One region of the Clostridium sp. 1001283B150225_161107_B6 genome, then DNA from elsewhere that is predicted to be linked to it. Evidence: predicted binding sites of a transcription regulator. Region 1 holds the regulator's gene; the other holds the start of a gene.
The links. The regulator LexA, encoded in region 1, represses DNA repair genes until DNA is damaged. The targets are predictions, from matches to a motif close to CNAACANNTGTTNG.
Positions count from the first base shown of each region.

Region 1 (4,395 bases):
AGGAGCAGATTCCCTGTATCAGATTGAGCAGTGGTTCCACCCGGAGCTGGTCATGAAGCTGGCAGTGCTCCTGGTGGCCGGACGGGCCTACCATGATAAACACCAGCCCTTTGAACGGCAGATTGAATACCTCACATCCAGGTATGGGGCAAGGATTTACCCTATCCGGTGCAGTGAGATGGATGTGTCCTCGGAGGAGATAAGGGCGGCTGTGGCTGACGGGTATTCTATCCATGGATTTGTGCCGGATGCAGTGGAAGAATATATTATGGACCATGGACTATACAGGTTCGGCGTAGAGAACCCGGTCCTGGACGGCAAAGGAGAGTGATTGTATGGAGAACCAATGCAGCCAGATTATGATATTCAGGAAAGACCTTAAGAGAAAGCTGGCGCCCATGCGCTACGAGCATTCCCTGAGCGTGTCCTACACCTGCATGAATCTTGCCATGCGCTACGGTTTCGACCTGGACAAGGCGGAGCTGGCCGGACTGATGCATGACTGCGGGAAACGGTATTCGGATGATATCATATTAAAAAAATGTTTGAAACATGGTCTGGAAGTGACGGATGCAGAGTACAAGGCCCTGCCCGTGCTTCATGCAAAATACGGGGAATGGCTGGCAGAGCACAAGTACCAGATTACGGACCCGGAAATCCTGGATGCCATTGGCTGCCATACCACCGGCAGGCCGGACATGACAATCCTGGATAAAATCCTCTATATAGCGGATTATATAGAACCCAGGCGCTACAAGGCCGAGAATCTGCCGGTAATAAGGCGGATGGCCTATGAGGACCTGGATGAGACCATGTATGCCATATTGGCGGGAACCCTGGATTATCTGGAAAAAAAGGGCGGAAGCATTGACCCTATGACGGAGCAGGCATATGAATATTTTAAGAAAGTGAAAGGAGAACGCGATGAACTCAAAAGAAATGGTGAAACTGGCATATCAGGCTCTCAGCGATAAAAAGGGGGAGGACATCAAAATCATTGATATCCAGTCCGTATCCGTCCTGGCGGATTATTTTATAATTGCTGACGGAAGCAATGCCAACCAGGTGCAGGCCATGGCTGATAATGTGGAAGAAATCCTGGAAAAGGCCGGCTGTGAGTGCAAGCAGATTGAGGGCTACCAGAATGCAAACTGGATTCTGATGGATTACAAGGATGTAATTGTCCACATCTTCTGCAGGGAAGACAGGTTGTTCTACGATTTGGAGCGAATCTGGAGGGATGGAAAGACGTTTGTGGATGTGAACGAGCTGTAATCAATAGGAACTGAAACTAGTTGGGAAACGATAAGAACGGATATACGAAGTCTGCCTGTATGGGACTTCTGTATATCCGTTCTTTCTGTGGGGGGTATAAAAGGCACCCGCGCCTACATCATGCGGACCAGTCCAATCACCTTGCCCAGTATCTCCACGGAATCCGTAATAATGGGCTCCATGGCGTCGTTCTCAGGCTGGAGGCGGTAATGCCCGTTCTCCTTATAAAAACGTTTGACAGTGGCTGAGTCATCTACCAGGGCCACCACAATCTCTCCGTTGGCAGCAGTGGGACACTGCTCCACAATCAGCTTGTCGCCGGGCAGGATTCCGGCGCCCACCATGCTTTCTCCCTTGACCGTCAGCATGAACGTCTCCGCGTTGGGAAGAATCTCTGCAGGAAATGGGAAGTAATCCTCAATCCGCTCCTCTGCAAGGATGGGTTCTCCGGCGGCAACGGTTCCGATAAGAGGTATGTTTACCATCTCTCTGCGGTTAAAGTTGAAGGTGTCGTCTAAAATCTCAATGGTCCTGGGTTTGGTGGGGTCACGCCGTATGTAGCCCTTTTCCTCCAGGGAGGACAGATGGGAGTGGACGGAAGAGGTGGACTTTAAATGTACTGCCTCGCAAATCTCCCGCACAGCCGGCGGATATCCCTTCTTTAAAATGGTATCTTTGATGTATTCTAAAATCTCCTGCTGCTTAGAAGTAATTTTATCCTGTGCCATAATCAACCTCCTGCGTTTTCTATATTTATAGTAACATATGTTCGATGAAAATGCAAACCTTTGTTCGTTTTTTTGCCTGCAGCCCTTGACAAACATTTGTTCTGGTAGTATAGTATGAATATACAAAAGAACAGACGTTCTGTATTGCGCGCAAGAAGGAACCGCCTCAGGGAGGTTGCCATATGAGAGTGAGAAAGAGAAGGTTGACAGCTACATGTTTTACGGTTTTACTGTTTGTTTCCATTATTATGGGACGCACCATGTTTACTTCCATGGCTAAGGAGGAGGGGAACAGGACCACTCCCTATTATAAGAGTGTCCGTATCCAGGAAGGTGACAGTCTGTGGGGGATTGCCAGCCAGTACAGGGAGGGCAGTTCCATGAGTATGGACGAGTATGTGAGTCAGCTCAAGCAGATGAATGGACTGAAGAAGGACACCATCCATGCAGGGCAGTATCTGACTGTGGTGTATTTTGAGTAAACAATACCAGCCTGCGGACATATAATATATATAGAAAGAAAGACATCTGAAAAGAAAGACATTTAAATGAAATATGTCAAAAACCTTTGGGGATATCCGGCCGGCTCCAAGGGTTTTTATTGTCTTGCAGGTATTATCTTCATACGGCTTTCTCCTGCGTTTCGGTTACATTTTCACCCGGAAATTTCCAAAAGTTCCAGATTATATAATTTTATAACCTTTTATTGTGCAAAATGATACAAATTTCTTTCTTGACGTTAAGATGCTGTGAAAATCAATCATATGTGTCGTGATATAATATACAAATTATAAAATAAAATGGGCCGGGATTTGTTACATTTTCATTTTCATAACATTTATATTATCAATTTATAAATAATATGTATTTGAAATTATTAAACCAGATGACTATAATAGGCAAAAGCAAACGAGAAGAGAAAGGGGGTTGTTTAGTATGAACGGTTTAGTGGAATCACTGATGGAAGAGCTTAACTGCAATGTGGTGTTCACCATACCGCTGTTCGGCGGTATTGATGTGATGGAATCCGTGGTGGTGACGTGGATTATCATGGCAATTATGATGGCGGCTTCCCTGATACTGGTCCATGGCCTAAAGGTAAGGAACATAAGCAAAAAGCAGGCTGCCCTGGAAAGCGGCATGTCCTTTATCTATGATTTCTTTGAAGGGCTTTTGGGAAAGGAAGGCAGGGATTATATACCCTATCTGATTACCGTGGTGATATACATAGGAATCGCCAATATGATTGGACTTCTTGGCTTCAAGTCGCCGACCAAGGATTTGAATGTGACTGTTTCCCTGGCTGTGATGAGTATCGTGCTGGTGGAAGTGGCCGGCATCCGCAGGAAGGGTATCAAGGGATGGATAAAAAGCTTTGCGGAGCCCATTGCCATCATAGCGCCAATCAATGTGCTGGAGCTGTTTATACGGCCATTGTCCCTGTGCATGCGGTTGTTCGGCAACGTGCTGGGCGCCATTGTTGTCATGGCGCTTATCAAGCATCTGCTGCCGCTTATTGTGCCGCTGCCATTCAGCTTCTATTTTGATATATTTGACGGAGTGATACAGGCATATGTGTTTGTGTTCCTCACATCATTATATATAAAAGAAGCCATTGAGGATTAAGTTTGCAGCCTTATGGAAAAAGAAAAAATTGAGAGAAAAAGGAGAGTCTTATTATGACAGGATTAATCGCATTAGGAGCAGGTGTTGCAGTTATTACAGGTGTTGGAGCAGGTATTGGTATTGGTCTGGCCACCTCCAAGGCAGTGGACGCCATTGCAAGACAGCCTGAGGCAGACGGCAAGATTACCAAGGCGCTGCTGCTGGGATGCGCCCTCGCTGAGGCAACCGCTATTTACGGCTTTGTCATCGGCCTTTTAATCATTCTGTTTTTAAAATAATTTACAGCAGGAAGGCGGCTTAATATGTTAAATTTAAACATTTGGAATGTAGCCTTTACGGTTATCAACCTTCTGGTTTTATACCTGTTCATGAAGCACTTCCTGATTGGTCCGGTGCGCAGGATACTGGATGAGAGGCAGCAGATGATTGAGCACGACCTGGACGAAGCAAAGAACAGGGAGACGGAAGCCTGCCGGATGAAAGAGCAGTACCAGGCTTCCATCGGCAATGCGGACCAGGAAGCTTCCAGAATCATCGAGGATGCCAGGAACAGGGCTGCCGCGGAGTATGAGAAGATTCTGGCCCAGGCCAGGGCAGACGCTGCCAGGAAGATGGAGGAAGCGGACAGAACCATTGCCCTGGAGCGCGAGAAGGCCATGAATGACTTAAAGGCCGGTGTGGCCGGTCTGGCCATGACAGCTGCCGCCAGGTTAATCAGCGAGCAGAGCGGACCGGACGGCGACAGGAACCTATACAACCGCTTTTT
Region 1 covers NZ_JADNMD010000001.1:129,681-134,075, forward strand. The annotation lists gene nadD (nicotinate-nucleotide adenylyltransferase) at 1-331, shown strand, start outside; gene yqeK (bis(5'-nucleosyl)-tetraphosphatase (symmetrical) YqeK) at 336-974, shown strand; gene rsfS (ribosome silencing factor) at 925-1,275, shown strand; gene lexA (transcriptional repressor LexA) at 1,389-2,003, opposite strand; gene I2H39_RS00655 (LysM peptidoglycan-binding domain-containing protein) at 2,186-2,485, shown strand; gene I2H39_RS00660 (F0F1 ATP synthase subunit A) at 2,940-3,629, shown strand; gene atpE (ATP synthase F0 subunit C) at 3,683-3,907, shown strand; gene atpF (F0F1 ATP synthase subunit B) at 3,932-4,395, shown strand, end outside.

Region 2 (4,395 bases), 330 kb from region 1:
ATGCCCCCCTGTGTCTCTGAAAAGCGCAGGAATTCCGTGAGGAGATGATTTTCATTGTAAACATTCCGGCACAGCTCAAATATGTCATAACAGGCCGGCAGCTGAAGCATGTCCAGCACAGAGGGACCATACCGGAACGCCTCTATCAGAAACCTGTATATCTTATCCGCCCGGTCTTTGTCCTGGCTCAGGGAGGCAGTATACACCTTCCTGTATATCTCCTGGGAAAGCTTTCTGCACACGGAACGGATAACCTTCTCTGCCTTCTCCGGGCAGACCGGCACATCCCTGTACTCTGCAAAAAGCTCCAATTCCTCATACTCACCCTTTACGGCCAGCCGGACATTTTCATGACCAGCCGGGTCCGCCCAGGCATCGTATACGCCGCATAGAATCCCTTCAAGCCAGTCCTCGCACATATAAACCGTCATATCGCCACCTCCTGTATCCTTACAAGCTTCCTGTCACCGCAGCATACTGGTCATCGCCTGTCACAGGCATCTCCAGATGCATGTCGTCAAACAGGGATAACTGGCGGAAGCTGTCCCTGTTCTCAATGTCCCAGGCTTTGCGCCTCTCATCTCCCACAAGACAGGCCGTGATATAGTCCTGGTCCAGTCTGGCGCCTTCCATCATGCGTCCTTTGCAGGTGATGAAATACCTGGCCCGTTTCAGGACCACCCCCATCTTCTTTAAATCCTCAAACTGCAGCCCGCCCTGCTTCCTGGCGTTTATAATCCTCTGGGCCGACTTCACCCCCATGCCTGGAACCCTGAGAAGCTCACCATAGGAGGCCCTGTTGATTTCCACCGGAAACTGCTCCAGGTGGCGCAGGGCCCAGTCGCACTTGGGGTCCAGAAATACATTGAAATTGGGCTGTTCCTCAGATAATAGCTCTTCTGCCTTAAATCCATAGAACCGCAGCAGCCAGTCCGCCTGGTAAAGCCTGTGTTCCCTTAACAGGGGAGGTCTTGCAGTCACGGAAGGAAGACAGCTGTCGTCGTTGACCGGCACATAGGCGGAATAGAATACCCGTTTAAGGCCGTAATTCTCATACAGGGCCTGGGTGACAGCCATCATCTGGTAATCGTTCTCCTGGGTGGCTCCCACAATCATCTGGGTACTCTGGCCCGCAGGTACAAAGGGCGTCCTGGCATACTGCCAGTCGGGAAGGTTCCGGCCTCCGCCCCCATCCCCCTGCCTGTCCTTCTCTCCATTACCCGGAAAATAATCTCCCCCGCCGGACATCCCGTGGCTGCCAGACAGCAATGCGCCCGGCTCTGCCAGCTCCGGCCGAATCAGGGCAGCGCCTCCTGCAAAACCAGCCCGTTCCGTGGCATAGGGTTTCTTAAATTCCCTGTCATATCCCAGGAGATGGCCGGACACCGTAATGCCCTGCTGCACCTGGCGCATGGGCTTTAATATCTTATCCCTGGTCTTCCCTGGAGCCAGGTTCTTAAGTCCCTCTGCCGTGGGAAGCTCCAGGTTGATGCTCATACGGTCAGCCAGGAAGCCCATGCGCTCCACCAGCTCAGGGTCAGCCCCAGGTATGGTCTTCACATGGATGTATCCGTTGAAATGCCACTGGTTCCTGAGCTTGTAAAGTGTCTCATAAATCTGTTCCATGGTATGATTGGCCGTATACAGGATGCCTGAACTCAGAAACAGGCCCTCAATGTAATTCCTGCGGTAAAATTCAATGGTAAGCCTGCACACTTCATCCGGTGTGAAGGCAGTCCGCACCACGTCATTGGAACAGCGGTTCACACAATATTTGCAATCATAGATACACTGATTGGTAAACAGAATCTTAAGAAGGGAAATACATCTGCCGTCCGCCGAAAAACTGTGGCAGATTCCGGACTCCGAGGTGTTTCCTATGCTGCCCGCCTTTCCCTTCCTCCTTACTCCGCTGGATGTACAGGCCACATCATACTTGGCTGCATCCGTAAGTATCTTTAACTTTTCCTGTACGCTTAGATTTTCCTGTATCAGCATGTTATCACCATCCAGAACATATGTTTGTTCTGACAGTATAACACAATGCCGGGATAAATGCAACCAAAAACGAACATTTGTTCTTTTTGGCTGCATCCTTTTATCCTTCCCGGAATTACATACCCGGAAATTCTCAGCCCCGGGCAGCGGACACAAAACCATAATAAAAAGGCCCGGAGCCGTTCACGCCGAATTTTTCGACATGAAACCGGCCACAGGCCTTCTATATATTCATAAAATCAATGCATGCATCAATGGAACCTGATTCTGTCCCCGTCCTGTCCTTAATCCCTATACCCATCCGGATTCATGGACTGCCACTTCCAGGAATCAGCACACATATCCTCGATGCCTTTCTCTGCCACCCAGCCCAGCTCGCGCTTTGCCTTGGCTGAATCGGAATAACAGGTGGCCACATCCCCTTCCCGGCGGGGCTGAATCTCATATTTTAAAGTCCTGCCGCAGGCTTTCTCATATGCATGGAGCACATCCAGCACACTGTAGCCAACGCCGGTTCCCAGGTTATAGATGCTGACGCCCTCTTTATCCTTAAGCTTAAGCACTGCCTTTACATGGCCCTTTGCCAGGTCCACCACATGGATGTAATCCCTGACCCCGGTGCCGTCCGGCGTGTCATAATCATCGCCAAATACATTCAGATGATCCAGCTTTCCCACTGCCACCTGGGCAATATAGGGAACCAGATTGTTGGGGATTCCCTTGGGGTCCTCTCCAATCAGTCCGCTCTCATGCGCGCCGATGGGATTGAAATAGCGCAGAAGCACTACGTTCCACTCCGGGTCCGCCGTATGTAAATCGGTCAGTATCTGCTCCAGCATTCCCTTGGTCCGTCCGTAGGGATTGGTAATCTCTCCCTTGGGGCAGTTCTCGGTAATGGGTATCTCAGCCGGGTCCCCATACACGGTGGCCGATGAACTGAATACAATGTTCTTGACTCCATGGCTGCGCATCTCATCGCAGAGAATCAGGGTGCCGGTGATATTGTTGTGGTAATACTCCAGGGGCTTGCGCACAGATTCACCTACTGCCTTAAGGCCTGCAAAATGGATGACCGAATCAAACTCTTCCCTGTCAAACACTTCCTTAAGGGCAGGCTGGTCCAGAAGGTCCGCCTCATAGAATTTTACCTTCCTGCCTGTTATCTTCTCCACTCGTTCCAGTGCCTTCTCGCTGGAGTTATAAAGGTTATCTACTACCACCACATCATAACCCGCTGTCAGCAGTTCCACACAGGTATGGCTTCCGATATAGCCGGCGCCACCAGTCACTAAAATAGCCATGGTATCTCCTCCTTACGAACAATTGATTGCTGCAAAAAGGCGGAACAGGTTAAGCTGCTCCGCCTGCTATGACTAGTATAAAGGGAAAGCTATCATAAAACAATGCACAATTCTTCTATCTTTTTACAATATTTTTTGAATGGCACCCTTTAACCGTGTTTTGCAAACTCTGTCCGTATCTTCTCTATGGCCTTTTTCTCAATCCGGCTCACATAGGAACGGGAGATGCCCAGTTTACCGGCAATCTCCCGCTGGGTATGTTCCTTACCACGGTACAATCCGTAGCGCATCCCCAGAACTGTCTTCTCCGTCTCTGTCAGACAGGACTCAAAGGCCTCATACAGCTCCTTTACATCCTGTTTTAAAATCATGGTATCCAGCGTCTCTTTATTGTCCATCTCTATCACATCCACCAGACTGACGGTTTCCCCGTCCTTGTCTACTCCGATGGGCTCAAAAAGGGACACTTCCTTGGAATACTTCCTGCTTGCACGCAGAAGCATCAGTATCTCATTTTCCACGCATCTGGCTGCATAGGTGGCCAGTCGTGAGCCTTTATCTACGTTAAATGTATTCACTGCCTTAATAAGGCCTATGGTTCCCACGGACAGCAGGTCCTCCATGTCGTAATCAGAGCCCTGATACTTTTTTACCACATGGGCCACCAGACGCATATTATGCTCAATCAGCATATCCCTGGCAGACTGGTCGCCCTCTTTGCAGCGTTCCAGATACTCTTTTTCCTCTCCTGCTGATAATGGTTTCGGAAAAGTCTTCAAAGAAAGCCACCCTGCATATTCTTAATCTTATTCTATGCGGGGGCAGCTTGCCAAGTGCTTTTACAAGTTTTTATTGGCTGGTACTATTTTCAGGAGCAATGACGAACAACTCCTTTAACTTCTTCCGGTCCAGGCTGTGGTTGTACACAAGGGCCTCATAATCCAGTATCATGTCCTGATAGGGACAGCGCTCCGACTCTGCCTTGGCCCAGTAATAATAGGTTCCCTCCCTGTCATAGCAGCCCAGGAAATGAACCACGGGAAGGTCCTCCTTCATGGCAAGGAGGAACCGGTTGTATGGCGTCAGCTCCAGATTG
Region 2 covers NZ_JADNMD010000001.1:461,026-465,420, forward strand. The annotation lists gene I2H39_RS02165 (TIGR03915 family putative DNA repair protein) at 1-431, opposite strand, end outside; gene I2H39_RS02170 (putative DNA modification/repair radical SAM protein) at 451-1,998, opposite strand; gene galE (UDP-glucose 4-epimerase GalE) at 2,283-3,299, opposite strand; gene sigK (RNA polymerase sporulation sigma factor SigK) at 3,449-4,078, opposite strand; gene I2H39_RS02185 (LTA synthase family protein) at 4,149-4,395, opposite strand, start outside.
Region 2: I2H39_RS02170 (putative DNA modification/repair radical SAM protein) is a predicted target of LexA. The motif match lies at 2,069-2,082, and genes of this name have one in related genera.